Regions from separate parts of the Cytobacillus sp. C11.1 genome, predicted to be linked through region 4. Evidence: riboswitches for the same ligand, from Rfam matches in the RefSeq annotation. Region 4 holds a riboswitch; each other region holds the start of a gene.

Region 1 (7,454 bases), 2.5 Mb from region 4:
CGGTGCAAGGAATCCGTGAATAACAAGGCGCTCTGCCTCTTTTTGTGAAATCCCGCGGCTCATTAAGTAGTAAAGCTGCAAAGGATCCACCCGTCCAACTGATGCTGCGTGTCCTGCGGTTACGTCGTCTTCATCGATCAATAGAATTGGGTTGGCGTCTCCGCGCGCTTTCTCACTTAGCATTAGTACGCGTGACTCCTGCTCGGCATTTGACTTCGTAGCGCCATGCTCGATTTTTCCGATTCCATTAAAGATGGAAGAGGCAGAATCTTTCATAACACCATGCTTCAAAATATATCCTTCTGAATTTTTTCCAAAATGGATGACCTTTGTAGTGAAGTTTTGCGTTTGTTCTCCGCGTCCGACTACAACTGTTTTTGTGTCTCCAAAGGAGCCATCGCCAACAAGGTTTGTCGTATTTTCAGAGACCGTGTTGCCATCATTCATAAGGCCAAGAGCCCATTCAATGCGTGCATCGCGCCCTGCAACACCGCGGCGGTTAACATAAGCAGTTGTGCCTTTTGCAAGCGTATCAACAGCACCGTATTGAACTTTAGCGTTTCCATTGGCAATCACTTCAGTCACGATATTGAAAATTCCGTTTGCTTCTTCAACTGTTGAAATATAGTTTTCGACATATGTGACAGAGCTGTTATCATCAGCCACAACCAATACATGGTTGAAAAGGTTTGCTTCTTTATTATCGTGGATATATACAGCCTGAATAGGTTCTTCAATTTCCACGTTTTTAGGAACATACAAGAAAGCTCCGCCGTTTAAAAGGGCTGCATGCAGCGCAGTCAAACGATGCTCATCTGTTTTCACGCCATCCTTCATGAAGTACTTCTGAAGAAGGTCGCTATGTTCTCTTGCAGCAGTAAAGATGTCAGTGAAAATAACGCCTTTTCCCTGAAGCTCTTTTGAAAGAGACAGATGTGTTGGTCTGTTATTGCGCTGAATGTAAAGATTCTGGTCGCCTGCTTCAAGATCAATCAGATTTCTAACATCCTCAGGAAGGTCGTTTAAGGAAGCAAAGTCTTCACTTCCTACGATGTGTTTTTCGAACTGTGTGAAGTTCCATTTATCTATTTTTGTTTTATCAGGCTTTGGCATTGGCAGGTTTTCCGCGTTTGCAAGCGCATTTAGACGGAGTTCTGTCAGCCATGCCGGCTCGCCCATATCTTTTGAGAAGGAACTTACATATTCCCTGTCAAATGGTAGTTTTATTTCCGTTGTCATAGTGATCCCCCTAACGCTTACGCTTCTTGCCCAACTGTTTCGTCTTCAATGCCCAATTCTTGTTTAATCCAGTCATATCCTTCTGATTCTAAACGCTGTGCAAGCTCAGGACCGCCTGACTTTACAACGCGTCCCTGCATCATCACGTGTACATGATCAGGAGTGATGTAGTTAAGAAGGCGCTGGTAGTGAGTGATAATTAAGCAACCAAAATCTTCTCCGCGCATTTGGTTAATTCCTTTAGAAACAACCTTCAATGCATCGATATCCAAACCTGAATCGATTTCATCAAGGATGGCGATTTTTGGTTCAAGCATCATTAATTGAAGAATCTCATTGCGCTTCTTTTCACCGCCAGAGAATCCTTCATTTAAGTAACGCTGAGCCATGTCCAGATCCATTTCAAGGAATTCCATTTTGCTGTCCATTTTTCGGATAAACTTCATTAAAGAAATTTCATTGCCTTCTTCCATGCGGCTGTTGATTGCTGAACGCAAGAAATCGGCATTAGTAACACCGCTGATTTCACTTGGGTATTGCATTGCAAGGAAAAGGCCGGCTTGTGCACGTTCGTCAACTTCCATTTCAAGAACATCTTTACCATCTAAAGTAATGCTGCCTTGAGTTACTTCATATTTAGGATGGCCCATGATTGCAGATGATAATGTAGATTTACCTGTTCCGTTAGGCCCCATGATTGCGTGGATTTCTCCGCCTTTAATTTCAAGGTTTACACCTTTTAATATTTCTTTCCCCTCAATAGCAACATGAAGGTCTTTGATAGTTAGTACTGATCCTGCCATAATATATACCTCCGTCAATAAAAGAAGATTTGTGTAAATCGGCTGTTTGCCGCAAATCTCTATTCTCATTTTATTCTCATTACAATCTTATAACAAATGAAATTTCATAGCAACTCTTTAAGACCCTTTAACAAACTTTTCAAACAAAAATGTTTAGAAAGCCTTTAAATGAAGATTTTATCATAGAATCTATCCTTCATCAAAGAGTGCGTTCTTAAAAAAACAGGCATGTCCTATTTATTTTTTCCTCAGATGGTTGATTCATGTATGGAAAGCTTAAATGAGAATGGATTGAAGGGTTAAGTCAAAATATTTATAAAAAAGAAAACCAGCGCACAGAGCAGCTGGTTTCCATTTTTCTTCTTTATATTATATATATGGTTTAAATCCTAGGAATGAATTTTTCTTTCAAGATCGGCAACTAAACGCTGGCTTTGTAGATAATCTTCTTCACGTTTCTTTTCAACTTCCATACGAACATCATGTTTCCGGCTGTACACTTCATATCCAACTCCATGGGCAGCTTGCATTGCTTTCTCCATTTCACTCGTGTAGTTCAGCTGTAACTGACTGATAATGAATCAATCCTTTCGGTTTTTATGCTTTCGCATTTAGTTTTTACATTTAAAATCTTAACACTCAACTTATACCCTGCACAAAGCCGAAAAAACCTGATTTTTTTAGTAAAATAAGGAACCAGATTTGGTGAAGCGCTTCCATCTCGCCCATTCTTACAATAATGGCTATTTCCTCCTGATAAATGGTTGTTTCATAAATTTTCTGAAATTATACAGGCTTATAGAAAAGACTTTTCCGTAAAGTTTGTTGCTTTTTGAAGGCAAACGTATTTTAACCACTGAGTTGATTGTAGCGGAGGGCACTTGACTCCAGCGGGAAGAGAGGGAAGTGCGAGACCCCACAGGCGAAGCCGAGGAGGCTCGCAACCCTCCCCGCGGAAAGCAAGTGCCCGCAGCGGAAATCAACGGGCAATATTTATAAACAAAAACAACAATCCATGAGAAAAGAGCCTTAAAAAATAAAACTCCTGCTTTTAGGCAGGAGCTGAAGGTTTATTTATTGTTTAAGCTGATTCAATTCAGTCATGGCTTCCTGCACAAGAGTAACTGCCTGGCTCATTGCTGCACCGCCGCCGAATGCAGCTGTTACACCTACCGCTTCTAGAATCTCTTCTTCTGAAGCTCCCTGATCAAGGCAGCCTTTTGTATGGTAAATAATGCAGTATTCGTCCTGAGAATATAAACTGATTCCAAGTGCAATGAGCTGCTTCTGTTTTTGGCTTAATGTTCCTTCCTTAAAGCAAGCTTCTGTAAATGCGTTATAGTGCTGGGCTAAATCAGGCATTTTTTCAGTGAATACACCTAATCCTACTTTATAATCATGAAGAGCTGCTTCTATTGAGTTTGATGGTTCATGATAATGTTCCATTTTGCTCCACTCCATTCAAATTATTATAAACGTTAGTATGTTTGATTATTTTTCAAACTATGCGGATAGATAAGCCAATAGGCTGGGCATATAATGGAAACCTAATAAGCATACAAAAAAGCAGGCATACGCGCCTGCTTTTTTTAGCTCTATTATTCGGAAACCGGTACAACGGCTCCTTCATATTTTTCAAGAATGAAGTCCTGAATTTCCTTTGAACGAAGAACTTCTACTAAAGCTTTAATTCCTTCTTTTTCTTCATCTCCGCTGCGGACAGCAATCACGTTAACATATGGTGACTCCTTATCCTCGATCGCAATTGAATCTTCTAATGGATTCAGGCCTGCGTCAATTGCATAGTTAGAGTTGATTAGAACGGCATCGCCTTCACCATTGTTGTAAATTTGCGGAAGCAGGGAAGCTTCATATTCTGTATCAAATTCCAGCTTCTTAGGGTTGTCTTTAATATCTTCTAAGGTAGCTTCTGTTTTTTCAACATCTTCGTTTAAGGTAATAAGGCCTTCTGCTTCTAGCATGGCTAAGATCCGGCCATGGTCTGCTACAGAGTTGCTCATGATGATTGTTGCACCTTCAGGAAGCTCTTCAAGGTTCTTATATTTTTGAGAATACACACCGATTGGCTCGATATGAATTCCGCCAGCATTTGTAAAGTCATAGCCATGCTCTGCTTTTTGTGATTCAAGGTAAGGAATGTGCTGGAAATAGTTTGCATCAAGCTCTTCAGACTCTAAAGCCTGGTTTGGCAGCACATAATCCTGGAATGTAACAACATCTAGTTCAAAGCCTTTTTCCTCAAGAAGCGGTTTAGCTTCTTCAAGAATTTCAGCGTGCGGTACGTTGGAAGCACCTACAGTAATTTTAGTGCTTTCTTTGCTATCTCCGCCATCCCCTGCATTATTTCCTTCTTCTTCTGAAGTTCCGCAAGCTGCAAGTACAAGTGCCACTGCAAGTGCAAGAACGAGTGATAACCACTTTTTCATGTTGATCTCTCCTATCGTTTGTCTAATTTTGTTGTTATTAAATCACCAATAAACTGGATGATAAATACGATGATAAGAATAATAATGGTCGCCATCAAAACGACATCATTACGGCTTCTCTGGAATCCTTCCAGGTATGCAAGGTTGCCAAGTCCTCCTGCACCGATCACACCGGCCATAGCTGTGTAGCCAACCAGGGCAATGGCTGTCACTGTAATACCTGAAACTAGGGCTGGCATGGATTCAGGAAGAAGGACCTTCCAGATAATCGTGCTTGTTTTGGCACCCATGGACTTGGCCGCTTCAATGACGCCTTTATCAATTTCTCTAAGTCCAATCTCAACCATCCGCGCGTAAAATGGCGCTGCCCCAATTATTAATGCAGGCAATGCTGCATCCTCCCCGATCATTGTTCCGATTAGGAATTTGGTAAAAGGTATTAAAAGAACAATTAAGATAATGAACGGAATAGAACGAAAAATATTTACGAAAGCTGAAATGACTTTATTGACTGCAGCATTTTCCCAGATATTCCCCTTTGAGGTCAGGAAGAGAAGCAGCCCCAAAATCGCACCTAAAATAAATGTTGCAACCACAGATATAGCAGTCATATAAAGGGTTTCCAAGGTAGCTTCCCACATGGAGTCCCATTTTACATTTGGAAACCATTCGTTAAGCATTGGAAATCACCTCCACGCCAACCTGCTGGGATTGGATATAATCAATTGCTTTGGCAACTTCTTCTGCATCTCCATCCAAATGGATGAACAAAGTTCCATAAGAGCCATTTTGCGTTTGAGAAATCTTCCCTTGAAGAATATTGACTGTCACTTGGAAATTTCGGATCAAATTCGTTATTAATGGCTGTTCAGCTGCTTCCCCGACAAATCCTAATTGCACTACTTTTCCGCGCGGATATAAATCCACTAAATGATCAATTGTTTCTTTCGTCTCTTCAGGCTCTGTGACCTGCTGGACAAAGCGCTTCGTAATCGTCGCTTTAGGATTTTTAAATACATCCAGCACAGGACCAATTTCAACAATCCTGCCGCCTTCCATGACAGCAACACGGTGGCAAATTTTACGAATTACGTGCATTTCATGTGTAATCAGTACAATTGTTAAACCTAAACGCTCATTGATATCAACAAGCAAATCGAGAATTGAGTCAGTTGTTTGCGGATCGAGTGCAGAGGTAGCCTCATCACAAAGCAGCACTTTTGGGTTATTGGCAAGGGCTCTCGCAATCCCTACCCTTTGCTTTTGTCCGCCGCTCAGCTGAGAAGGATACGCATCCTCTCTGCCATCCAGGCCGACCAGCTTGATGAGTTCATTTACTCTTTTCAGCCTTTCCTGCCTTGGAACACCTGCAATTTCAAGCGGAAATGCAATATTGTCCCTGACACTTCTCGACCATAAAAGGTTAAAGTGCTGGAAAATCATGCTTATTTCCTGGCGTGCTTTTCTTAATTTGCTGCCTTTTATTTTTGAAACTTCATTGCCGGCCACGATTACACTTCCTTGTGTTGGAAGCTCAAGGCCGTTCAGCATGCGGATTAAAGTACTTTTACCTGCGCCGCTATATCCGATCACACCGAAGATTTCTCCTTCTTTTATCTCCAGGTTTACGTCATCTACGGCTTTCACCTGGCCCTTTTTAGAAGAATAGATCTTCTTTACATCATTTATGGAAATCAACGTGTTATTTCACCTCTTTAATCGAAAATACAGATTATAATTAAAAGACCGCTTTTTTCTCTAGTTTTTGACTGCTCAGCAGCTTTCATTCATGAGCAGAATAACGAGCTGAAGCCACAAAAATAAAAATGCCTTTCTGCACATGAGCAGAAAGGCATTAAAAATTTAAGTCCTTTCTCTCATCTGTCAAAGCTATGCTTTGAGTGAATTGGCACCATTTCAAATTAATGACGGTTGCCGGGCTTCATAGGGCACTTCCCTCCACCTCTCTTGATAAGAGCGTAACGTTTTATATTCAATTAACACTTTAAATAATTTAAGCAGCTTTTTAATTACGTTTGCTATCGTATCATAGCTTTCAAAAAGGTGTCAACGAAGAACTTTTAAACTTTTTGAAAAAATGGGCGGTAAATTTTTCTTGCTGTCATTAAGCTTTTGCAGCCAAAGATGTTATCCCTGTCGCAGCTTCAATTGCCTGCTCAAGATCTTCAATCAAATCATCCGCATTCTCGATCCCGATAGATATCCTAATTAAATCTTCAGGTACCCCTGCAGCCTTTAAACCTTCTTTATCGAGCTGCTGGTGGGTCGTGCTGGCCGGGTGAATGATTAGGCTCTTGGCATCCCCGACATTGGCAACATGTGCCCAAAGCTGAAGGCTATTAATCAGCTTTGCACCAGCTTCCCGGCCGCCTGCAATTCCGAAAACAGCGACAGCGCCTGCTCCTTTAGGCAAATATTTATCAGCTAGAGCTTTATCCGGATTGCTTTCATGGCCTGGGTAAAGCACCCAGTTAACAGCAGGGTGGGCTTCCAGGTATTCAACCACTTTCTTCGTATTCGCAATATGCTCCTTCATTCTCACATGCAAAGTCTCTAGTCCCAATGTGAACTGGAATGCACTTTGCGCACTCATTGCAGGCCCCAAATCTCTTAAAAGCTGTACTCTGGCTTTAATGATATAAGCAGCCTCGCCAATTGCTTCACTATAAACAATATCATGGTAGCTTGGATCCGGTTCTGTGAAGCCAGGAAACTTCGGTGAATTCCAATCAAACTTTCCGCCATCAACGATAATGCCGCCCATTGTTGTTCCATTGCCAAGCAGCCATTTAGTCGCTGAGTGAATAACGATATCAGCTCCATGCTCAATCGGCCTGCATAAATAAGGTGTAGCAAAGGTATTATCAACGATTATTGGAACACCGTTTTCATGAGCAATAGCAGCCACCTTTTCAAGATCAAGCACCTTCAAACTCGGGTTTCC
Region 2 (7,454 bases), 460 kb from region 4:
GTTTGCCGAAGCAATTTTTCGCATCTTTAGTATCAAAGGTTGGGAAGCAACTTGAACAAGGCCATGATGTGATCAATCTTGGGCAAGGAAATCCCGATCAGCCTACTCCCGGCCATATTGTTAAAAAGCTCCAAAGTGCAGCCGAAAAGCCAGTAAATCACAGATACTCACCTTTTCAGGGATTTCCCTATTTGAAAAAGGCTGCTGCTGATTTTTATAAAAGAGAATATGAGGTTGATGTAGACCCGGAAACGGAGGTAGCCATATTGTTTGGAGGAAAGGCTGGCCTGGTTGAGATACCTCAATGCCTGTTAAACCCTGGCGATAATGTTCTTGTGCCAGATCCCGGTTATCCGGATTATTGGTCAGGTGTAGCGCTGGCAAAAGCAGAAATGGTGACAATGCCGTTACGGGAGGAAAATGGCTTTTTGCCTCTTTATAGCGAGCTTACAGACGAAAAGCTGAATGCTGCCAAACTCATGTTCCTCAATTATCCAAACAATCCCACTGGAGCCGTGGCCAGTGAGAAGTTTTTCCAGGAAACAGTTGAGCTTGGCAAAAAACATGGAATTTGCATTATTCACGATTTTGCCTATGGCGGCATTGGCTTTGAGGGCAAGAAGCCGGTCAGTTTTCTGCAAGCAAAGGGGGCAAAAGAGGTAGGAATTGAAATTTATACACTTTCAAAAACGTATAATATGGCAGGATGGAGAATTGGTTTTGCGGTTGGAAATGCGAGCGTCATTTCTGCCTTGAACCTTTTGCAGGATCATCTATATGTAAGCTTGTTCGGAGCTGTCCAGGAAGCTGCGGCAGCTGCGTTGACTGAATCACAGGAATGTGTCAAAGAACTGAATGCCCTTTACGAAAGAAGACGAAATATATTCATTTCAGGCCTCCAGGAAATAGGATGGAATGTTAAAGCACCTGAAGGCTCCTTCTTTGCCTGGTTAAAAATTCCTATAGGTTTTACATCCGAGGAATTTGCTGATTATTTGCTTGAAAAAGCCCATATTGCCGTTGCGCCTGGCATAGGGTTTGGACAATATGGAGAAGGATATGTTCGTGTTGGCCTGCTGACTTCAGAAGAAAGGCTTAAAGAAGCAGTAGACCGAATTAGGGCATTAAATTTATTTTAAACTTTCCTATCTTAAAGTTATTCTTGTTATAGCACTGGTAGATTGGAGCGGAAGGTACGAGAATCCAGCGGGAAAAGCGTACCAAGGGGAGCACCCCTAGGCGAGGAACGCCGAGGAGACTCCCGGAATCCCGCGGTCGCTGAGTGCCTGTAGCGGAATCAATACTCATGGTTGAAAAACCCCTATTTATTTCTGATAATCTATTGACAAAAGTTTTTTACCCTGTCATAATCCTAAGTAAATTTTAATTCAAAATTAACTAAATATTAATTTCGTTTTCTTATCAAGAGCAGGCGGAGGGACTAGCCCTATGAAGCCCGGCAACCGACTTACCAGTAAGCACGGTGCTAATTCTTGCAGCTTATTAAAGCTGATAGATAAGAAGATGTTAGTTCAAGCTGCTAACCTCTTCTTATTTGAAGAGGTTTTTTTATTGCCCGGTTTTGCCGAAATGAAAGGAAGAAAATATATGAGTGAAATTATCGCAACTTATCTAATCCATGATGCAAAACATAATCCTGAGAAAAAAGCAGAGGAAATCGCATTAGGCCTTACGGTCGGTTCATGGACTCATTTACCTGAACTGGAAAAGAATCAGCTCCGTAAGCATAAAGGCAGAGTTGTTTCGGTTGAAGGCCTTTTAACAGAGGAAGGCAGCAAGGAAACGGCCGCCATTATCAAAATCGCTTATCCAACTGCTAATTTCAGTCCGGATTTGCCAGCCATTTTAACAACAGTCTTTGGAAAGCTATCACTGGACGGAAAGATTAAGTTAATAGATTTACAGTTTTCCGATGAGATCAAAACCTTTTTCCCTGGCCCTCGGTTCGGCATTGAAGGATTAAGAGAAAAGCTGAATGTCCACAGCAGGCCGCTGCTGATGAGCATCTTTAAAGGTGTTCTAGGCAAGGATATGAATTTTTTAACTTCACAGTTGAGGGAACAAGCACTTGGCGGCATCGATATTGTGAAAGATGATGAAATTTTGTTTGAAAATGAACTCACCCCTTTTGAAGAAAGGATTATGGAAGGGAAAAAGGTACTTGGCCAGGTTTTTGAAGATACCGGTCATCGCACACTTTATGCAGTGAATTTAACAGGCAGGACCTTTGATTTGAAAGAGAAAGCCAGAAAAGCAGCAAGCCTTGGTGCGGACCTCCTCCTGTTTAATGTTTTTGCATATGGACTGGATGTTCTGCAGGAGTTAAGAGAAGATGACGGGGTTGGGCTGCCGATTATGGCACATCCTGCTGTCAGCGGTGCCCTGTCTGCTTCAAGCATCTATGGAATTTCTTACTCTCTGCTTCTGGGCAAGCTTCTGAGATATGCAGGAGCAGATTTATCGCTTTTCCCTTCACCATATGGTTCAGTGGCACTTGAAAAGGAGCAGGCGATTTCGATAGGACAATCATTAACATCCGAAGATTTCTGCAAAAAGACCTTTCCAGTACCATCAGCAGGCATTCATCCAGGCCTGGTGCCGCTGCTTTACCATGACTTTGGAACGGACAGTGTGATCAATGCGGGCGGGGGAGTACATGGGCATCCGAATGGTGCAAAAGGCGGCGGCTTAGCCTTCCGCCAAGCGATTGATTTAACTTTAAAAGGAATTTCATTATCAGAATCTCCTTCAGATTATCCAGAACTAAAAAAGGCGATAGATTTATGGGGACATACAGAGGTGAAAGCTAAAAATGCCTAATATAGCTGTTTTTTGTGATTTTGACGGGACCATTACGGAAAAAGATAACATCATTAACGTTATGAAAGAATTTGCCCCGCCTGAATGGGAGGAGATAAAGAATAAAATATTGTCACAGCAAATTTCAATTCAGGAAGGAGTAGGGAAGATGTTTTCCCTCCTTCCAAGCAGCCTTAAGGAAGACATTATAAAATTCACACTGGAAAATGGCAAGGTAAGAGCTGGCTTTCAGGAATTTGTGGATTATTTGAAAAAAGAAAATATACCACTTTATATTGTCAGTGGCGGAATTGACTTTTTTGTGGAGCCAGTCTTAGAAAAATATGGCCCGTTTGATGCTGTTTATTGCAATGGTTCAGATTTTAGCGGCGAAACAATCAAAATTTTATGGCCCCATAGCTGTGATGATGAATGTAATAACAGTTGCGGCTGCTGCAAGCCATCCATTATGAGAAAACTTAAGGCTGGAGATACCTATAAAATTGTCATAGGGGATTCTGTTACCGATCTGGAGGCTGCAAAGCAGGCAGATTTAGTTATTGCAAGAGATTTGCTGCAAGAGAAAAGCAAAGAAATGAATCTTAATTATCACGAATTTGAAACGTTTTATGAGTGCATTGAAATTTTGAAAAATGTAAATGGGGTGAGCGTATGAGTTTAGTGGAAGAAAAATGGCAAGAGCTTGCTGAAATAAAAGATGAATTAGCTGAAAGAGACTGGTTTATGGGGACTAGCGGCAATTTGGCGATCAAGGTCTCCGATAGCCCCATACAATTCCTTGTAACAGCAAGCGGGAAGGATAAAAGGAAAAGGACAAAGGAGGATTTCCTCCTCGTTGATGAATTTGGGCGCCCTGTTGGGGAGACCCATCTAAAGCCTTCTGCGGAAACGCTATTACATGTGGAGATTTACCGGAAAACGAACGCAGGGTGCAGCCTTCACGTCCATACTATTGACAATAATGTTATATCGGAAATTTATGGGGACCAGGAGGCAGTCACATTCAAAGGGCAAGAACTTATTAAGGCATTTGATAAATGGGAGGAGGATGCTGTTCTTCGGATTCCGATTATTCCGAATCATGCGCATATTCCGACGCTCGCCAAATGTTTTTCCTCCCATATCAGTGAAGATACAGGTGCTGTGTTAATTAGAAACCATGGAATTACCGTTTGGGGAAAAACATCTTTTGAAGCAAAAAAAGTACTCGAAGCTTCTGAGTTTTTATTCCGTTATCAGTTAAGGCTGCTGGAACATAAGCCTTATCAGTTATTTAAAGTAGTGTAATAACTTTAAAATAAAGCCAAAAAACATAATTGAAAGGATTGAAAAATATGGCATACATCGTTTTGCAAAATACAAAAGAAGAAATCCGAAACCAGGAAGAGGTTGCAGCTTTCCTTGAAAAGCAGGAAGTTATTTATGAACAATGGGCAATTGATAAGCTTCCTGAATCCCTTAAGGAGAAATATCTTCTTTCTGATGAAGAAAAGCAAGAGATTCTGGATACATTTTCTGAAGAAATTAAAGATATTTCCGAGAGAAGAGGCTATCAGGCCCAAGACGTTATTTCCCTTTCAGAGAATACGCCAAACTTGGATCAGCTTCTTCAGAATTTCCAGCAGGAACACCACCATACAGATGATGAAGTAAGATTTATTGTCAGCGGTCATGGAGTTTTTATCATCCAAGGAAACAATGGAGAATTCTTTGAGGTTTTTCTGAATCCCGGAGACTTAATTTCTGTACCTGAAAATATTCGCCATTATTTTACCTTGCAGGAAGATAAGAAGGTTGTTGCAATCCGTATTTTTGTGACCACAGAGGGCTGGGTCCCAATCTATGAAAAGGAAGAGGCTTATAATTAAAATGAAATCCCTTTGCCAAAAGGCAAAGGGATTTTTGTGTTTTAATTTTTCTGCAATAACAAATGGGTATTTTTTACAAAGGGAACTTTCCGGAGATGCCAGCTTAAACATCGTCGAAAACACTGAATAATGCTGGCAAATTATGTCGAAAGGAAAGAAGGAGAAGAAGAAATTACTGTCGATTTTAATTCTTTTGGAAAAAGATTGTCTAATATTGCGAATCTATTTACATTTATAGAAATTCTTGTAATAATGCTTCAAGTAGCCATATTTTTATTTATTTAATTGGATAAAGGGATAGGAGTAGGAGGAAAAAGAAGTTGCGCCATAAAAGAACAGTTATGCTGGCTGAAATTCAGCAAAAGAGAGAAAAAATGATAGAAGCGGCAAAGAAAAATGGACTAGCGAGCGAAGAAACAATCCGCAGCAGCCAGGAGCTTGATAAATTAATTTATGAATATCAATGTGCCATTAAAAAAGAGCAAGAGTATAAGAAAAGGATGAGAATTTCATTCAGACAAGTGATTCTTTTATGGAAGAAGGCTGTTGTTTGAGATAACAGCAAATATATATAATAAGGAAGTCAAAGAATTTTTCTAGGAATTGCAAAGTAATTTTAAAAGGATCCCGTGAGGATCCTTTTAAAATTAGAAAATCTCGATAAGGAAAATCATAAATAAAAGTCCGATTATAAACGAGTAGGTGGATGTGCGTTCATTCCCATCTCCATGGCTTTCCGGAATTAACTCCTTATAAATAATAAACAGCATCGCCCCTGCAGCGAAGGCCAAACCGTAGGGAACAAGAAACTCAATATAAGAGGTCAAATAGAAGCCGAGGAGAGACATAACAATTTCAATTGCTCCGGTTAATGTGGCAATTATAAATGCCTTTAGCTTGCTGATTTTCTGGTTAATTAAAAATAATGCTACTAGAAGACCTTCCGGCGCATTTTGAAGCCCGATTGCAAATGCAATTAAATTCCCTGTATCCTGTGAACTGGAAGCATAACTGACACCAACTGAGAGCCCTTCGGGAATATTATGGAGGGTAATTGCAGCGATGATTAGCATGGCCTTTTCATCAAACTCAATTCCTTTACTGGAATGCTGCAGATCAAGATGGGGGATGTTTTTTTCCAAAATGGTGAGAGCCAAAACACCTAAAAAAATTCCCGCAGCAAGCGGATTAAAGCCCCCTATACTAAGCGCCTCGGGTATAAGCCCCATAGTCGATGCAGCCATCATAATCCCCGCTGTAAAAGCTAGTAATGTATCACGCCATCGATGAGTTACAGAACCTTTCATAAATAGAATAAGTAGTGCACCCAATCCCGTTGATAAGGCAGACAGTATACTGCCGATAAATACCTCTGTCATAATTAATTCCCTCACTTATCTCTTAAAAGAAAGTCCCATTTAAAAAATTAACAGTAAATCCTTTTGTACGTGAAACTGTGATTTATGTCATTGTGCAAATCTGAATATTCCTTATAGTATAAATTAATGAATTCTATAAATACAAGAGTTCATATATTCTTCCATACTTCCACTTCCTTGTTTTCTGCAAACATATTCAAATTCCTGTGAGGCTAAAGCGAAGGCCGGCCAAAATTTTCCGCACCAAGAGGCACAATTCCCATGAATTCTTTTTATTGTTAGTACTATGCCTGTATTGCGAATCATATATCGTAATACATAGCAATTTTTATATAAAACTTAGAGCAAGCGCTTTCTATAAAGCGTTAAGTTATGAGGAGGGAAAGTTGAAAATGCACATTGTCGTCTGTGTCAAGCAAGTGCCTGATACAAAGATCATTAAAATTAACCCAAAAACCAACACTCTTGACCGTCGAAGCGCTCCTGCCATTTTAAACCCTTATGATGCCCATGCGGTCCAGGAAGCTGTGAAAATTAAAAAGATGCTGGGAAGAGGGATTATCTCTGTATTATCCATGGGACCTCCCCAGGCAACTGCTGTTATTAAAAAAAGCATTGAAATTGGCGCCGACCGAGGATTTTTAATTTCGGACCGCGCATTTGCCGGTGCAGATACACTGGCAACGAGCTATGCACTTTCTAAAGCATTAGAGCGCATTTCGAAGGAAAATCCTGTAGATCTGATTATTTGTGGAAAACATGCAATTGATGGGGATACCGGGCAGGTAGGACCTGGGATTGCACGCAGGCTGGATATTCCCCCAGTAACAAATGTTATAGAAGTCTCAGAGCTGAATGAAAATGAAAGTACAGTCCTTCTAAAAAGAAAAATTACCAGCGGATATGAAATAATACAAGCCCAAGTGCCGTGCCTGATGACAGTTGAAAAAGAGATTAATAGCATTGAATATTCCCCAATGCCAAATATGATTAAGGCTGCCAGATATGAACCGGTCATTTGGTCTGTAAATGATTTGGAAGATGTAGACCGTACACAGCTTGGACTTAAGGGTTCTCCTACAATTGTCGGCAAGATGTTTACGCCGCCCAAGCCTGAAGGAGGAAAAAGGCTGGAGGGGAATGCGGATGAGCAGGTTAAGCAGCTCATGGAGCTATTAAGCGACAAAAAAGAATTATTTGCTGCAAAGTAATAGAAAACATAGGGGGATCCTCATGATGGAGGAATACCGGGGAGTATGGGTATTCATAGAACAAAATGAAGGGAAAATAGAAGGTGTTTCCCTGGAATTGCTCGGTGCCGGCAGAAAGCTGGCAGATAAACTGGAGGTGCCTCTTTCTGGCGTTC
Region 3 (7,454 bases), 210 kb from region 4:
AAAGTAAAATGGTTCAATGCTGAAAAAGGTTTCGGATTCATCGAAGGTGAAGACGGAAACGACGTATTCGTACATTACTCTGCTATCCAATCTGAAGGTTTCAAATCTTTAGAAGAAGGCCAAGAAGTTTCTTTTGAAGTTGTTGAAGGCGCTCGTGGACCTCAAGCAGCTAACGTAACTAAACTATAATTGACAGACCCATAGAAAAGCAGCCTGGCCATTGGTCAGGCTGCTTTATTTTGCAAAGATTGCATATTAGTCCGGTTTTTACCACATCCTAAAAGAAAAAGGAAGGTGGATTTACAGGATGAATTTTGCCTGGCAATCATTACTATTAGTTTTTGCAGGAGTCTTGCTGCTGCGCATAGCAGGCAGGAAATCTATTTCGCAAATGACACTTGCCCAAACAGTTGTTATGATTTCAATTGGTTCCATCATTATTCAGCCAATTATTGAGACAAGTGTGTGGAAAACGATTGTGGCTGCAGCCATTTTTATTGGATCATTGATTTTAATGGAGTATTTGCAGTTAAAGTTTAACTTTATAGAAAAGTTTATAACCGGCAAATCCAAAATCGTAATTGAAAATGGGAAGCTTCAGCCCGCAAATATGAGAAAACTCCGATTTACTGCTGATCAATTGGAAATGAGACTGAGGACGAACGGAATTACAAAAATTTCAGATGTGAAAATGGCAACACTTGAACCTAATGGCCAGCTAGGATATGAATTAATGGATGATGCAAAGCCTTTAACAGCAGGCGAGTTTAAACGATTAATGGGCGGGATGATATTACAGTCTCCTGTGCAGCCTGCCTCGCAGCAGTCAAATGATATTTTCCAGGAACTTAAAGAAGGACATCCCCAGCCGCATTCTCAGAACCTGCACTAATTTGGAATCTTATAGATAATAAAAAATTGTTCTGGGAAGTAAAGAAGCCGCTAACTATTGGCGGCTTTTTCTTTAATCTGAGTTGGTGTTTTGCAGGCTTCTCCTCGTATCTAGTATTAATTCCTGCATTCGTAAGTGATGAAGAATGGTCATGATCACAATCCCGATACTGAACATACTGGATAAGATTGTGCTTCCAACCAAAAAACGAATTACCTTTCGATCGAACATCTTTTCACTCCTTTTTTCCTTAGTATTTCATCATAAGGAGAAAATTATTAATTTTTTGTGTAGCTTTGTCCAGGCAGGGATTTCTTATAAAAAGGCTGTGTTAAGCCAAATGTTGATTTTAGCACCCTGTTGATTGGTGTGGAGGGCTTTAGATGCCCGAAAATGTATTTGAATTTCCTTCGCGCGATATTTATTAAAGGCTGCTTATTCAAAAGCTTGCTGGAGTGCTGATCAAAGGATGAGCCCACAGGCTCAATTCCCCGAGGAGGCTCCGGACCGCGGAAAGTGGTTAACTGGATGGGAAATCAATAGAAAAATTTAAAATTACATATAAAAAAGCTTGAACTTTAATCAATTTCCTGTATAATTTTCAGACATGAGTTAGTAATAATAACTTCATAACTTTTAACTTATCAAGAGAGACGGAGGGACTGGCCCTAAGATGTCTCGGCAGCGGGCTCATATGAGCGCTGTGCCAAATCCAGCAAGCATTATGCTTGGCAGATAAGAGGGGACTGTAATATAGCAGATATCTCTTCTTGTTTGAAGAGGTCTTTTTATTATGTCATTAAAACCAATTAAGGAGAGAGGAATAGTATGAAAACAAACAAAAAAGGTAACCCGTGGGCTTTACTCCCGCTTTTGGCATTCCTTCTGATTTTTATTGGGAGCGGCCTTGTAACAGGTGATTTTAAAAAAGTTCCGATTATTGTGGCTGTGGCCATAACAGCAGGAATTGCCCTATCCATGAACAGGAAGACGCCATTTATGGAAAAGGTTGATATATTCACGAAAGGGGCAGGAAATCCCAATATTGTTTTGATGGCTATAATTTTTTTACTGGCAGGTGCATTTTCGGGAACGGCTAAAGGAATGGGGGCTGTTGATTCGACAGTCAACTTGGCATTATCCTATGTGCCGCAGAATCTGCTTATGGTTGGGATTTTTATTATCGCCTGCTTTATTTCTCTATCAATGGGCACTTCAACAGGTACAGTTGTTGCGCTTGCTCCAATAGGTGTTGCGCTGGCTGCTGAAACCGATATATCCGTAGCTTTGGCAATGGCTGCTGTTATTGGCGGTGCCATGTTTGGCGATAATCTTTCCGTGATTTCTGATACTACTATTGCAGCAGTCCGGACCCAAGGGACGAAAATGAAGGATAAGTTTCGTGTGAATTTTTTAATTGTGCTGCCTGCAGCTCTGGCAACTGCTATAATTCTAGGGTTCTTAACAGCTGGTCAGGAAAGTGCTGTAACAAGCCAGGATTATAGCTTGCTTAAAGTGGTTCCATATTTGGGGGTACTTTCTGCTGCTTTGTTAGGAATAAATGTTATTCTTGTTTTAAGCGGCGGGGTCTTGCTGGCAGGGCTGATTGGGATTGCTGACGGAAGCTACACGCTGGTTTCCTTCTTACAGATGATTGCAGAAGGGATGGCAGGAATGCAAACTCTTGCAATCATAGCTATCCTAATTGGCGGTGTTGTTGAGATTATTCGCTATAACGGGGGAATTGATTATTTGCTGCACATAGTTACAAGCAAAATAAACTCTCGAAGGGGTGCTGAATTTGGTATTGCATCGCTTGTTTCACTTACCAATCTATCTACTGCAAATAATACCATTTCAATTATCATTGCAGGCCCCCTGGCTAAAAATATAGCGGATCAATATGATATAGACCCGCGTAAATCTGCAAGTATATTAGATATTTTCTCTTGTTTCGTACAAGGATTTATTCCATATGGCGGACAGATGCTGGCTGCTTCGGGTCTCGCAGCTATTTCGCCGGTAAGCATTATGCCTTACTCCATTTATCCAATATTGATTGGAGTCACTGGTGTAATCGCCATTCTTATTAATTTCCCCAAATTAAAAGAGCGGGAAAAGGTAACGAGTAGCACAGTGAATGAATCTGCTCCGCGGGGTTAAAGGTTGTTCCAGGAGAATCATATATAATGAAGAAAGATATAAGAGCCTATTTATAGGCTCTTATTATTTTTCCTGAAAATCTATCTATAGAAAAATTTTCCTGATATAATAGGAACGAACGTTCTCTTATGTTGGTTTCCTTATTTTGCAGAAGTACTTCAATTTTTGTTTTGCTATAATGGTAACATTGTATATATTGAATCATGGTAGGAAAAGAGGGTGATTGATATGAAATTTATCCATACTGCGGATTGGCATTTAGGTAAACTGGTTCATGGGGTATACATGACAGAAGATCAGCGCCATTTTTTAAATCAATTTATTGAAGTGGTTGAAGAAGAAAAGCCGGATGCGGTTGTTATCTCTGGAGATTTATATGACCGGTCTGTACCTCCAACTGATGCTGTTGAATTATTAAATGAAATTCTTTTTAAAATAAATGTAGAACTTAAAACGCCAGTAGTAGCAATTGGCGGAAATCATGACAGCGCCGAAAGGCTTTCCTTTGGCAGTTCGTGGTACAGACAGAGCCAATTCTATTTATCAGGAAAGCTGGTAAATGATTTTAGGCCAATACATATAAAGGGTGTTAACTTTTATCTTGTACCTTATGCAGAACCAGGGATGGTCAGGCATTTGCTTGATGACGACAGAGTCCATTCACATGATGATGCCATGAAGGCGATTGTCGGGAAAATTGAAGAATCTCTGAATCCAAATGAACCCAATGTTTTAGTTGGGCATGCCTTTGTACTTGGAGGGGCGACGAGCGATTCGGAGAGGACTCTTTCTGTCGGTGGTTCAGGCTGTGTTCATTCTAATTGCTTCGATCCTTTTTCGTATACAGCACTTGGGCATTTGCATAGCCCGGATGCCATCAAACATGACAGAATCCGTTATTCTGGCTCACTTTTAAAGTATTCTTTTTCTGAGGCGAAACAGGAAAAGTCGATCTCCATTATTGAAATGAAAGAAAATGGTGATTTTGATCTTCGTACCCGATCCTTACAGCCTAAAAAAGATTTAAGAGAAATCGAAGGCCATCTAGATGAGCTGATGGATCCATCATTCTATGAAAAACAGAATCTGGATGACTATCTAAAAATCACCCTTTTGGATGAAGGAGCTTTACTGGATCCGATCAATAAGCTTAGGCAGGTATATCCAAACGTACTTCACCTTGAACGGAAGATTTCTATTACAGATATGAAGAAAAAAAGCTCCTTCATTTCTATGAAGGAAGAGAAAAAGTCAGAGCTTGAGCTTTTCAAGCAATTTTACGAGCAGATGACTACTTCCGAATTTACAAATGATAAACAACAGGCAATGACTGATGTGATTGAAAAAGTGCTGAGGGAGGAGGCGCTGAAATGAGGCCATTAAAATTAAAGATGCAAGCGTTCGGCCCTTATGCAGACAGTGAGCACATTGACTTTACAGAGCTTGGAAACCGGACGATGTTTGTTATTTCGGGAAAGACTGGTTCCGGAAAAACGACCATATTTGATGGGATCAGCTATGCGATTTACGGAAAAGCAAGTGGTGAGGACCGCAGCGGGCCAGAACTTAGAAGCCAGTTTGCCAAAAATGAAACACTGACTGAAGTTTCTCTAGAATTTACATTAAGAAATAAAACATATTACATTACCAGATCGCCTCAGCAGGAAAAGAAAAAAGAACGTGGCGATGGGACAACCACAGTGAGTGCCAAAGCAGAACTCTACATTTATGATGAAAATGGAAGGCGGCAGCTTCTTGCGGCCAATGTCAGGGATGTCGATGAAAAAATAAAGGAAATCATGATTATTGACAGCAACCAATTCAGGCAAATCCTGATGATCCCTCAGGGTGAATTCAGGAAACTTCTTACCTCGGAGAGCAAGGAAAAGGAAGTAATCCTTCAGCGGCTATTTCACACTCAGATTTATAAGCGGATTGAAGAAAAGCTTAAAGAATATGCTTCTGAGTTAAAAAGAACAGTTGAAGATCAAGTAAAGCTTCGTGATCAGTTTTTACTACAGGTGCAGGCAGTTTTTAATGAGGAGCTTAAGGCATATTTGGAAGCTGGCAGTGTAAATGACACAATTTTGATGCCTCTTGTAAAGGCAGAAATTATGCATATGGCGGAAGGGTTAGAGGAATTAACCGATGCAGGCAAGAAGCAGAAAGAAAAAAGAGACTATCTGCAGCAAAAACTGTATGAAGCTGAAACCATAGTTAAACAGCTGAAGGCAAAAGAAGATTTGAAACGAAGGAAAGAAGAGCTGGAAGGGTTAAAAGAACAATTTACGGCGAAGGAAAGACTTATTTCCCTTGCCCAGAAAGCAGCTTTGCTTAGCCAGCAGGAGCAGCTTTGCCACGAAATAAAGAAGGATTTGGACGTTTCAAATGAGGAGCTTACTGCACTTAAGAAAAGCATTACATCTTTAGCCGGGCTGTTAGCGGAAAACGAAGAAAGATGGGAAGCTGAAAAGAAACGTGAAGATGCAAGAAAGCAAGCTGGGGAGAATGTTAACCGGCTGCAAAACATGAAAGAGGATATCCATTCTTATGCGGAAGTAGAAAAGCAAGTTCGTTTGCTTGAAGAAAAACTGGAAAATCTCCGTCTTCAAAAAAAGCATAAAGATGAAGCGTTTAAAGCCTCTGATCATAAAATTCAAGTATTGGCTGAGGAAAAACAGGATATTGAAAAGTGTCATTTTAAGCTTATGGAGAATGACCGGCGGCTGGAAAAAATGACTGAAGAAATAGAACGGCTTCATAAATATGAAGAACAGCAGGGCGAGTATATGCTAGCTCTCGAAGTATTCGAAAAAAAGAAAAGCTACTTTGAACAGGCAGCATCCAGACTGGAAGATGCCAGAAGGCTTGTTGAGGAGTTGGAGCGTAAATGGCTCCATGGACAAGCATCCATCTTGGCAAATCAGCTGCAAAATGGTGAAGCCTGTCCGGTTTGCGGCTCAGGTCATCATCCTAATCCGGCTGCATCGCAAACGGATATTCCTGATGAAAAAGATTTAAAGGCAGCAAAACGGCAGGCTGCCGAAATCGAAGCAGATAAAGCGAAAGCAGAGTCATCGTTCTATGAATCTCAATCAAACGTAAAATCTATTGAAAATGCTTTGGGTGAATTATTTAATCTCATGCAAAAACAGCAGCCAGAATTGGAAGAGGAAGAGCTGTCGGTTATTAAGGGTACTCTTCTTGCACAAAGAAAGGATCTCTTAAACATTCAGGATGATTTAAAGAAAAAGAGCGCAAGACTTGAAGCTTGCACCTTAGAATTGGAAAAATCTCATCAACATAAGGAAGTGCTGGCTGCAGAAATAGACCGGCTGCAAAGTCATATAAACGATACAGCTATTCTCCATGCTGAAAAGAAAGGCAACTTGACAAGGATGACTGAAACAATTCCGGAAAATCTTCGGTCCATTGAAGCTTACCAGGCCAATCTGAAAGCTGCTGTCGATAAACTGGAGACTTTTAATAAAAAACTGGAAATTGCGCAACAGAAATATCAGGATTCAAAGGCAGCTTATATGGCTGAACAGGCAAAAATGGAGACGATTGAAAAGCAAACTGTTAAGCTTGAGGAAAAGCTAACAGTCGAAAGACAGAACTTTGTTCAGCGAATGAAGGATCAAGGATTTGAAGTATATGGAGAATACCGAAATGCAAAAAAATCCGAACATGAGATTCGTACGCTGGAAGTAGATGTTCGGGAATATCGTGAAGAAGCACGGTCAGTAAATGACCGGTATTCGGAGCTTTTGCAGCTTTTAGAGGGTGTTGAAAAGCCAGATATAGTAAATCTGCAAGCATTTTTAAAGGAAACAGATGACCAGCTAAAACAGCTTCAGGATCAATATACAAATCTGTATATGAAAAAGAAGCACAATGAAGAAACGTTACAAAAAATAACAGAAATTAATGAAAAAATGAAATCCCTTGAAGAACGTTATAAAATGATGGGGCATTTATATGAAATTTCAAAAGGACAGAACACATACAGAGTTACTTTTGAGAGGTTTGTACTTGCTGCATTTCTGGACGATATACTCAGAGAAGCAAATGGGCGATTAACCCGGATGACAAGCGGCCGGTACCAATTGCTGAGAAAAACGGACCGTTCCAAGGGAAATGCGCAAAGCGGTCTTGAACTGCTTGTGTTCGATCAGTATACAGGCCAGGAAAGGCATGTCAAAACATTATCAGGGGGAGAAAGTTTTAAAGCAGCACTAGCTCTTGCGCTTGGCTTGGCTGATGTAGTCCAGCAGTATGCCGGAGGGGTTTCTCTTGAGACGATGTTCATTGATGAAGGATTTGGCACACTTGATCCTGAATCATTGGATCAGGCAATTGAGGCTTTAATAGATATTCAAAGCAGCGGCAGACTTGT
Region 4 (7,454 bases):
TCTCATGGTTAAGAGTTTTTTCTCAAAATCCGTGTTTGCCAGATAGACAGCCATGGTTGCTTGAGCAAACGGATGATTCAGATCTTTTTTAAACCAGGCCGATGCATGAATGATTTCCCTTGCTCCTGCTATCCATCCAATACGCATTCCTGGTGCCACGATCTTGGATAACGAACCGACATGCAGAACTCTAGACTTTTTATCCATAGCTTTCAATGTTGGCACATTTTGATTAAATGATAATTCCCCGTAGGCATCATCCTCAACTATTAAGAAATCATAGCTGTCGGCCATATTTAATAGGTGCTGCCTGCGTTCTTCTGTCATTGTCGTTCCTGTTGGATTTTGAAACGTTGGAATCGTATATAGAAAACGCGGCAGAGCTAGCCCTCTTCGTTTCCTTTCTGCTAAAATTCCTTCCAGTACATCAGTTTGAAGTCCATGCTTATCTACAGGAATACTGATTATACGCTTCGTATAATTTTGAAAAATTTCTAAAGCCTCCATATAGGTGGGAGACTCTACTGCCACGATTGACTCCTCATCCAGGAGAATGCGGGCAATTAAATCGATCGCCTGGCAAGCGCCTGAAGTTATCAAAAGCTCTTCTTCCGAAACAAAAATATCCCGCTCTTTCAATCTTTTTAAGATCTGTTCCTTTAGCTTTAATATTTTGGGACTTCCAATATAGTGGAGCGGCAAATCCTGCTCCTCTTCGAATAAACTGGTAACAGCTGCCTTTACCTCTTCGACAGGCACAAGGGCAGGTGCTGGATAGCCGCAATGCAGTCGTATACAATCTTCAGGAATCTCCGGAATCCACTCCCCAGGAGGATTATTCTGGAGAGCCCTTTTGATATTCTCAGGAAAAAAAGAAGCAGCATTCACTTCTATCCACACCTTTCTAGTAGCTTTTACTATCGATTATAAACTTCTTGCCTGGGATGCTCCACCAATTCAACAATACCTTAATAAAGCAAGTGTTCTTCGAATTGTCTTTTTACTTTGTCCCACTCTTCCTTTATGACACTATATAGGACAGTATGACGGATAGTCCCTTCTTTTCGTATCATATGATTTCTAAGGATGCCTTCTTTAACCGCACCGATTCGTTCTATCGCTTTTTGCGAACGGATGTTTTTATGTCCGGTTTTAATTTGTACACGGTTAAGGGAAAGTTCTTCGAAGCAATATTTTAACAATAAATATTTACAGTTTGTATTAATATTTGAGCGCCAATAAATAGGGTTCACCCAAGTTGAGCCGATTTCAAGCCGTTTATGTTGGTTTGAAATATCGAGAAACCAGGTTGCACCGATGATATTCCCTGTATTTTTATTTACAATGACATAAGCAAAATCGGTGCCTTGCTCACGTTTTTGTATAGCATCCTCAACATATTGAATAACCCGGCTTTTGTCAGTTAAATCGACAGACACATGCTCCCATATTCGTTTATCCTGAGACGCTTCATAAATCCCTTCTATATGCTCAAGTCCCATTGGAATTAACTGTACAAAATTGTTTTCTAATTTTTTCATAATATCACTCTCCTTGAATCTATTAAAATTGATTTCTGGTATGATTTAAATAACCAAAAATGATTTTTAATATAATACCAGGAGTGATTATATGGAACTTCAAATTCTGCTTTCGGATCATAAAACAAAATATAAGCAAATCTATGAACAAATACAAAAAGCGATTTTAGATAGAAAATTGCCAGCTCATGCTAAACTTTCTGCAAAGCGGCGTTTGGCTGAACAATTAAACGTAAGCATCATGACTGTTCAAATGGCTTATGAACAATTGCAGAGTGAGGGATACTGTTATTCAGTGGAACGCAAAGGATATTTTGTTTCGGAAATTCAGGATGAATGGCACTATAGTGAGAATGATACAGCTGCTTTTGAGAAAAGAGTTCAGGATGAGTATCTTATCAATTTTAAAAATGGGCAGATTGATGCCTCTGCCTTCCCCTACAAACATTGGAACAGACTATATCGAAAAGAGCTTAGTGAATCCAATGGCAGCAATGCACCGTGGCAGGGAGAATATTCTTTCCGTGTACAAATTGCACAATACCTGCAACAGGCTAGAGGGCTGGCCTGCCAGCCGGAGCAAGTGTATGTATTCAGCGGTTTTCAGCAGCAATTACTAAACGTATGTTTGTTTTTTAACCGGAGAGCCATCGGAACAGAGGATCCTGGTTTTATTCGGGCAAAATCTGTTTTTGAACAATTACAGCTGCCATGTCATCCGATTTCTGTGGATGAAGAAGGATGCCGTGTGCCTAATGAGCCAGTAAAACTATTATATTTGACACCAGCTCATCAATATCCGACCGGCACGATAATGTCTATTGCTAGAAGGGCTGAGTTATTAAATTGGGCAGATAAAGAGGATGCTCATATTATCGAGGATGACTATGATTCTGAATTTCGCTACAAAGGAGCACCTATCCCGACATTATCCCATCTGGATTCAAAAGACCGTGTGCTTTACTTTGGCACCTTTTCAAAAACATTGCTGCCGTCCCTTCGAATAAGTTATCTTGTTATGCCAGCTTCTCTTCAACAAGACTTTGAAAAGTTTAATACTTATCAAAAATCGACTGTTTCAAGAATTGATCAGCGGGTTGCTGCAAATTTTATGGAAGAAGGAAATTATATATCCCATATAGCAAAAATGAGAACTCTATACCGAGCCAAAAGAAACTGTTTAATAGAAAGCCTATCAAACCATTTGGGAGAACAATTTGAAATCATAGGGGATACAGCAGGCTTACATATCATCGTGACATTACCCGAAGGATTGAATGAATCAAAAGCAATCGAACTGGCAAAGTCAAGAGGAGTTGAAATTGATGCTGTTTCACCTATGTATCTGCTTCACAAGCCAAACCATCAAGTAATGCTTGGATATGGTGCACCCACTATGCAGGAAATTCAGAGAGGGGTCCATTTAATCGCTAATGTATGGAAAGATTACGTAAGTAATTAGGATTTCTTACGATTCTTATAAAAAACCCCGAGGCATATATTCAAATATTTTCGCCCTTTTTAATTTATTAAAACCAATACCTAAGTTGAAAAGAGCGCTTATCTTACAGGATAACGCTCTTTTGTTGAAGTGGAAAACAAGCACATCTTCTCCTTAACAGCCACCATAAAATCAAACATATTCATGCCCTGAATTTGCTGGAATTTGTACAAGTCTTGATTATAGTACAAATGAATATGCTTTCCTGTGATTCCTCTTTTTTCTGAAAGGGAAGCGATATTCCTATACTCAAATTCTTCAACAAATTCCTTGTTTGTGTCTGATACCTGGATTCCACAGAATAGCAGTCTTTTGTTCGTTGCCGCAAAGAAGCCTGCCTGCGGTGCTAAACAGTAATGTGCTACTAATGAACAGCTTAAACATTCAATAACGTTTTCACCCTCATGCAGTACATGTTCAACCTGATTTTTCACAAGATTCATGAACGATCCCCCAATTCTAGTGATAATTTCATTCTATAAATTAACCCCAGTCTTAACTGCCAATATCAGCCCGGTAGACCAATCTAATTCTGTAATGTCCAGGTCAGGTCTGTCCTGCAAAGTTTTTAAGAGTTTAGTTGCTTTGATTCTATATTTTTCTGGTAATTTCGATTGCGGAAACACATCATGAATCACATAAAAACCGCCAACATTTAAATGGTCCAACGTTTTGTCCAACAGCTCGAATTTTCCCGGCCACGTATCGGCAAAAATAAAGTCAAACCGTTCTGATAGGTTTTGAATAAAGGCTGCTCCGTCCTCGCAGCAAAATGATACTCTCCTGTCATTCCCCAGGTGCCTTCTTGCGATGGACTGAACTCTTGAATCAATGTCAACCGTTGTAAGCGTGCTGATTTCATCCATTCCATCGATGATCCAGGAAGCAGACGCTCCTGTACCTGTTCCCAGCTCTAAAAAGCTGCCCCCTGGTTTTGAGGCAGCCAATCCCTTTAGTAAAAAACCTGTTTTTCTATCACATGACTGCTCAAAGCCGAGCAGTTGCGATTCCTGTAATATCTTTACGTAAGCTTCCGGTACCTGTATAACGCTGCTTTCCATTATGTCAATTCCTCCTCTTCCATAGCTCGTATCTTTATATCCCATTCATTTGATAAAAAGGCAACAAAAAAGACCTCTTATCATAAGAGGCCTTTGTACTTTATTAACGACCTCTTATCTCCCAGAGCGTTAACTCTGTTGGAATTAGCACCTTCCTGAAATAATCAGGGGTTGCTGAGGCTTCGCAGGGCCAGTCCCTCCACCTCTCTGGATAAGAATTTGATTATAGAATTATAATTAATTTCGAATAAAGTATTGCATAGTTTTAGCAAAATGGCAATACTTTAATACCTCTCTTCAAAAAACCTATTCCTTTTTAGCAGGGTACGAGGTTCTATTGAACAACTTCCTCCCCCTGATAAATACGAAACGCCGGAACAATCGTATCCGACACGACCTCTTTTCCTTTTTCCCGAATAAAGTCCAATTTATAATATGCATCAAACCTCTGGCTGATTTCTGTTTTCACCAGTTCAGGCGGCGTGACGACGATGAATTGGAACTTCAGTTTATCGGCAACAGCGAAGATTGGGTCAAGCACATGGGCCGATGCCGCTTGGCCAAACGGATTATCACAGACTAACGGAACCCAGCTTTGGTCAGTTTCACTCTTAACAGATAGAAGCATCATCATCATGACCATTCGGGCAGATAGCTTTTGGCCGCCGCTGCCATCGGATTTCGTTTTCGAACCCTGGTTGATCGTCTGCCAGGTTGAATAATGTTCGCGCTGTGGCTTTCCATACATAAAGGCATTGTCTGTACGCATGTTATAAACCAAAATCTCTGGGTATCGATTTCTGAGGGAGACAAATAAAATCTGCTCATCACTGATGAGCTGCTTGATTTCCTGATCCAGCTCCAAATTACTGTCGTCAATCAACTCGAATCGCTTCGTAATTTTGTTAATGGCTGAAACAAAATGCTGTTTCAGCAGCGGTTCGACCTCTTCCGCTTTTTTAGGCAGGATGTCTTCTTTTAGCTGAACAAGCGGGAAAGATCCCCGTTCATTTTTCAGCTTCATTTTCGCAATCATGGAACGAATCGCTTCTGCAATGCTCATCACCTTCATGCTTGCACGGCTTGCCCAGAAGTTTTGCGCTTTTTCTGCCCGTTCTTTGTCACGTTCCAACTGCTCTAAGCCGCTCTGTGAAAAACGCTTCATGTTTTGAACGACACTTTGAATATGAGCATAATGCCTTGTATCCATATGATCAAGGGTGGTTAAGACTTCATTCTTAAAGCGGACCTCCCAATCCTTTCCTTCAATTGAAAGCTTTAAATTGCGCAGGGATTGTTCAATTTTCGCGTGCTTCTCCTGGCCTTCTTCCTGAATATCCTGGTGTTTTTCACTCCAGAATATAATACTTTGCCTTCCTTGGCTCTTAATTTTCTCGACATCCTCTTCCGTAAAGGCAGCCGCTTCCTCTTTCAGGATAACGGATAGAGTTAACAAGTCGCCTTCGAAACCAGCAATGTTTTGTTCGGCTTCTTTTTTGCGCTCTTCTGTTTGCTTCATTTCTGCCTTCGCCTGTTTTGTCTGGTCCGTAATTTCAACCGTCTTTACTTCCAAATCAAGTTCTTCCCATTCTTCCGGCTGTTTGTCATGCTTGTCCACTTTTTTAGCTGACTTTTTACGCTGATCAATGGCATGCTTTAATGACGTTTCAGCAACGGTTACGGCCGTTCCCTGTTCGCGTTCCTCTTTCTCAGCTGCCTTTGTTTCCTTTGCAGCCGTCTGGACCATGTTTTCTAAAATGCTCATTGGTTCATCCGGTTCTGAAGCTTCCTTCCACTCTTCATTAAGAGCTTGAAGTTTTTTCTCCAGCTTCTTTTGCTGTTTCTGTTCGGAATCTCTTGTCGCTTGAATGGCCAGTAATTCACTGGCTTGTTCTTCTTTCGATTTTTGAAGCTGTTTTAGTTCATCGATACTTCCGTTGATCTCTTCCAACATGTGCGAGGATAAACGCGGTACCTCTTCAGAAGCTTCAGCTTTCTCGGCTGCAGGAAAGGCTGCACTTTCAATAAAAAATCTGATCTCCTTAAGATTTTGCTCGGTTGATAGCTTCCATTCCAAATACGTTTGACTCCACTTTTCCTGCAGGTCAACAATGGTTTGGTGCTCACTGCCAATCTCTTTCTGGGCGGCAGTAAATGCTTCCTTTTGTTTCTCTTTCTCTAGCTTTACCCGCTTATTTTCCTGATGCAGCGACTTTTCATGGTCAAATCCCTCTAATGTTTCCACATCTTTTGATAGTTTTTCAATCTTTTCTTTAGTCTTCTCCAACTGCTCTCTAAGTCCCAGCTGCAGTTCTTTTTCTTTTTGCTCCTGCACGATGATTGAGTGTAATTCGGTCTTCTTGGCAATCATTGCTTCCTGTTCCTGATTCAGTGCACGATCGATCTCATTGGCCAGCTCATTGGCCAGGAAGCGGTCGATTTCTTTTAAAATTCGCCGTAAAGAGGTTTCCGTTTTTTCGATCTCTGCAAGTGTATCTTTCTTTTCTTCTATTTGTTTCGCAATCTTAATTTTCCAGTTTGTGAATTGATTTTTATCTGTCAGCAATTCCTTCTCCGTGCCGGTAATCATCACAAAGGTACCCTGCTGGTTATCGCTCGTCATTTCTTCCCGCATAAAAATCGGAACCGGGCTTTTAAACATTCTTCCTGACAAAACCTGTTGATTAATTTTTTCCCATTGCGGCCTGCTAACCACTAAACCATAAGGAAGAAGCGGATGCGCAAGCAAATGATTCGCCATTTCGTCAGGTTTTAAGGATTGGATAAATTGGGACCCGTAAAACACGTCAATGCCCGTCTTCTCATCAATCCATTCTTTTAATTCCTTCACGTCATTGTTCGCAATCCAGAAGTGCTCATCATTCAAGGCATAATCCAGCTGCGTTTCCCAGAGCGATTTTTTAACTTCTTCCCCCTGCTCCCGATTCTGAACAAGGAGCTCCTCCACTTGCAGGGCATACTTTGATAAAAGTGCATTCGTGAATGGAGCTGCGACTTCATCCAATAACCCATGAAGTTTATCGGCCAGCTTCGCTTCATTACGATGCTGCTCTTCACTTTTGAGCTTTAACTCTTCACATTTTTCTTCAGAAAACTGAATGGATTGAGCGAGCGTGCCATGTGCTGATGCAAGCTGATTCTGCTTTTCATTTGATAGTTTATCCTTTGCCTGCAAATCTTCCAAACTAGCTTTTTTGACTTCAATCTGCTTTGACAAATTCTCGATAAAGCCCTGCAGATCATAGGTTAAGCGATCGCCGAATTCTTTGATGAGCTTTTCTTCTTTCGCCTCAAATTCATGAATTTGCGTATACAGAAAATCAATTTCCG

The links. Region 4 has a riboswitch for S-adenosylmethionine ahead of AC3ZVC_RS20180 (O-methyltransferase). Riboswitches for the same ligand answer to the same signal wherever they lie in the genome.
Region 1: another riboswitch for S-adenosylmethionine. It lies ahead of AC3ZVC_RS07870 (methionine ABC transporter ATP-binding protein); the one in region 4 lies ahead of AC3ZVC_RS20180 (O-methyltransferase).
Region 2: another riboswitch for S-adenosylmethionine. It lies ahead of AC3ZVC_RS22380 (2,3-diketo-5-methylthiopentyl-1-phosphate enolase); the one in region 4 lies ahead of AC3ZVC_RS20180 (O-methyltransferase).
Region 3: another riboswitch for S-adenosylmethionine. It lies ahead of AC3ZVC_RS19175 (Na+/H+ antiporter NhaC family protein); the one in region 4 lies ahead of AC3ZVC_RS20180 (O-methyltransferase).

What each region holds. Positions count from the first base shown of each region.
Region 1 is NZ_CM176935.1:1,598,980-1,606,433, reverse strand. It holds gene sufD (Fe-S cluster assembly protein SufD) at 1-1,239, opposite strand, end outside; gene sufC (Fe-S cluster assembly ATPase SufC) at 1,257-2,042, opposite strand; gene AC3ZVC_RS07890 (YuzK family famiily protein) at 2,432-2,584, opposite strand; gene AC3ZVC_RS07885 (carboxymuconolactone decarboxylase family protein) at 3,117-3,488, opposite strand; gene AC3ZVC_RS07880 (MetQ/NlpA family ABC transporter substrate-binding protein) at 3,641-4,489, opposite strand; gene AC3ZVC_RS07875 (methionine ABC transporter permease) at 4,501-5,169, opposite strand; gene AC3ZVC_RS07870 (methionine ABC transporter ATP-binding protein) at 5,162-6,187, opposite strand; SAM riboswitch class I at 6,364-6,467, opposite strand; gene AC3ZVC_RS07865 (O-acetylhomoserine aminocarboxypropyltransferase/cysteine synthase family protein) at 6,615-7,454, opposite strand, start outside.
Region 2 is NZ_CM176935.1:4,520,222-4,527,675, reverse strand. It holds gene AC3ZVC_RS22385 (pyridoxal phosphate-dependent aminotransferase) at 1-1,139, shown strand, start outside; SAM riboswitch class I at 1,417-1,523, shown strand; gene AC3ZVC_RS22380 (2,3-diketo-5-methylthiopentyl-1-phosphate enolase) at 1,609-2,841, shown strand; gene AC3ZVC_RS22375 (2-hydroxy-3-keto-5-methylthiopentenyl-1-phosphate phosphatase) at 2,834-3,496, shown strand; gene AC3ZVC_RS22370 (methylthioribulose 1-phosphate dehydratase) at 3,493-4,128, shown strand; gene AC3ZVC_RS22365 (1,2-dihydroxy-3-keto-5-methylthiopentene dioxygenase) at 4,176-4,709, shown strand; gene AC3ZVC_RS22360 (Spo0E family sporulation regulatory protein-aspartic acid phosphatase) at 5,030-5,263, shown strand; gene AC3ZVC_RS22355 (ZIP family metal transporter) at 5,357-6,088, opposite strand; gene AC3ZVC_RS22350 (electron transfer flavoprotein subunit beta/FixA family protein) at 6,481-7,299, shown strand; gene AC3ZVC_RS22345 (electron transfer flavoprotein subunit alpha/FixB family protein) at 7,322-7,454, shown strand, end outside.
Region 3 is NZ_CM176935.1:3,849,163-3,856,616, reverse strand. It holds gene AC3ZVC_RS19190 (cold-shock protein) at 1-189, shown strand, start outside; gene AC3ZVC_RS19185 (DUF421 domain-containing protein) at 308-892, shown strand; gene AC3ZVC_RS19180 (hypothetical protein) at 965-1,123, opposite strand; SAM riboswitch class I at 1,531-1,634, shown strand; gene AC3ZVC_RS19175 (Na+/H+ antiporter NhaC family protein) at 1,721-3,055, shown strand; gene AC3ZVC_RS19170 (exonuclease SbcCD subunit D) at 3,284-4,429, shown strand; gene AC3ZVC_RS19165 (AAA family ATPase) at 4,426-7,454, shown strand, end outside.
Region 4 is NZ_CM176935.1:4,063,181-4,070,634, forward strand. It holds gene AC3ZVC_RS20160 (aminotransferase-like domain-containing protein) at 1-888, opposite strand, end outside; gene AC3ZVC_RS20165 (GNAT family N-acetyltransferase) at 969-1,541, opposite strand; gene pdxR (MocR-like pyridoxine biosynthesis transcription factor PdxR) at 1,633-3,003, shown strand; gene AC3ZVC_RS20175 (PH domain-containing protein) at 3,102-3,485, opposite strand; gene AC3ZVC_RS20180 (O-methyltransferase) at 3,519-4,103, opposite strand; SAM riboswitch class I at 4,215-4,321, opposite strand; gene AC3ZVC_RS20185 (coiled-coil domain-containing protein) at 4,438-7,454, opposite strand, start outside.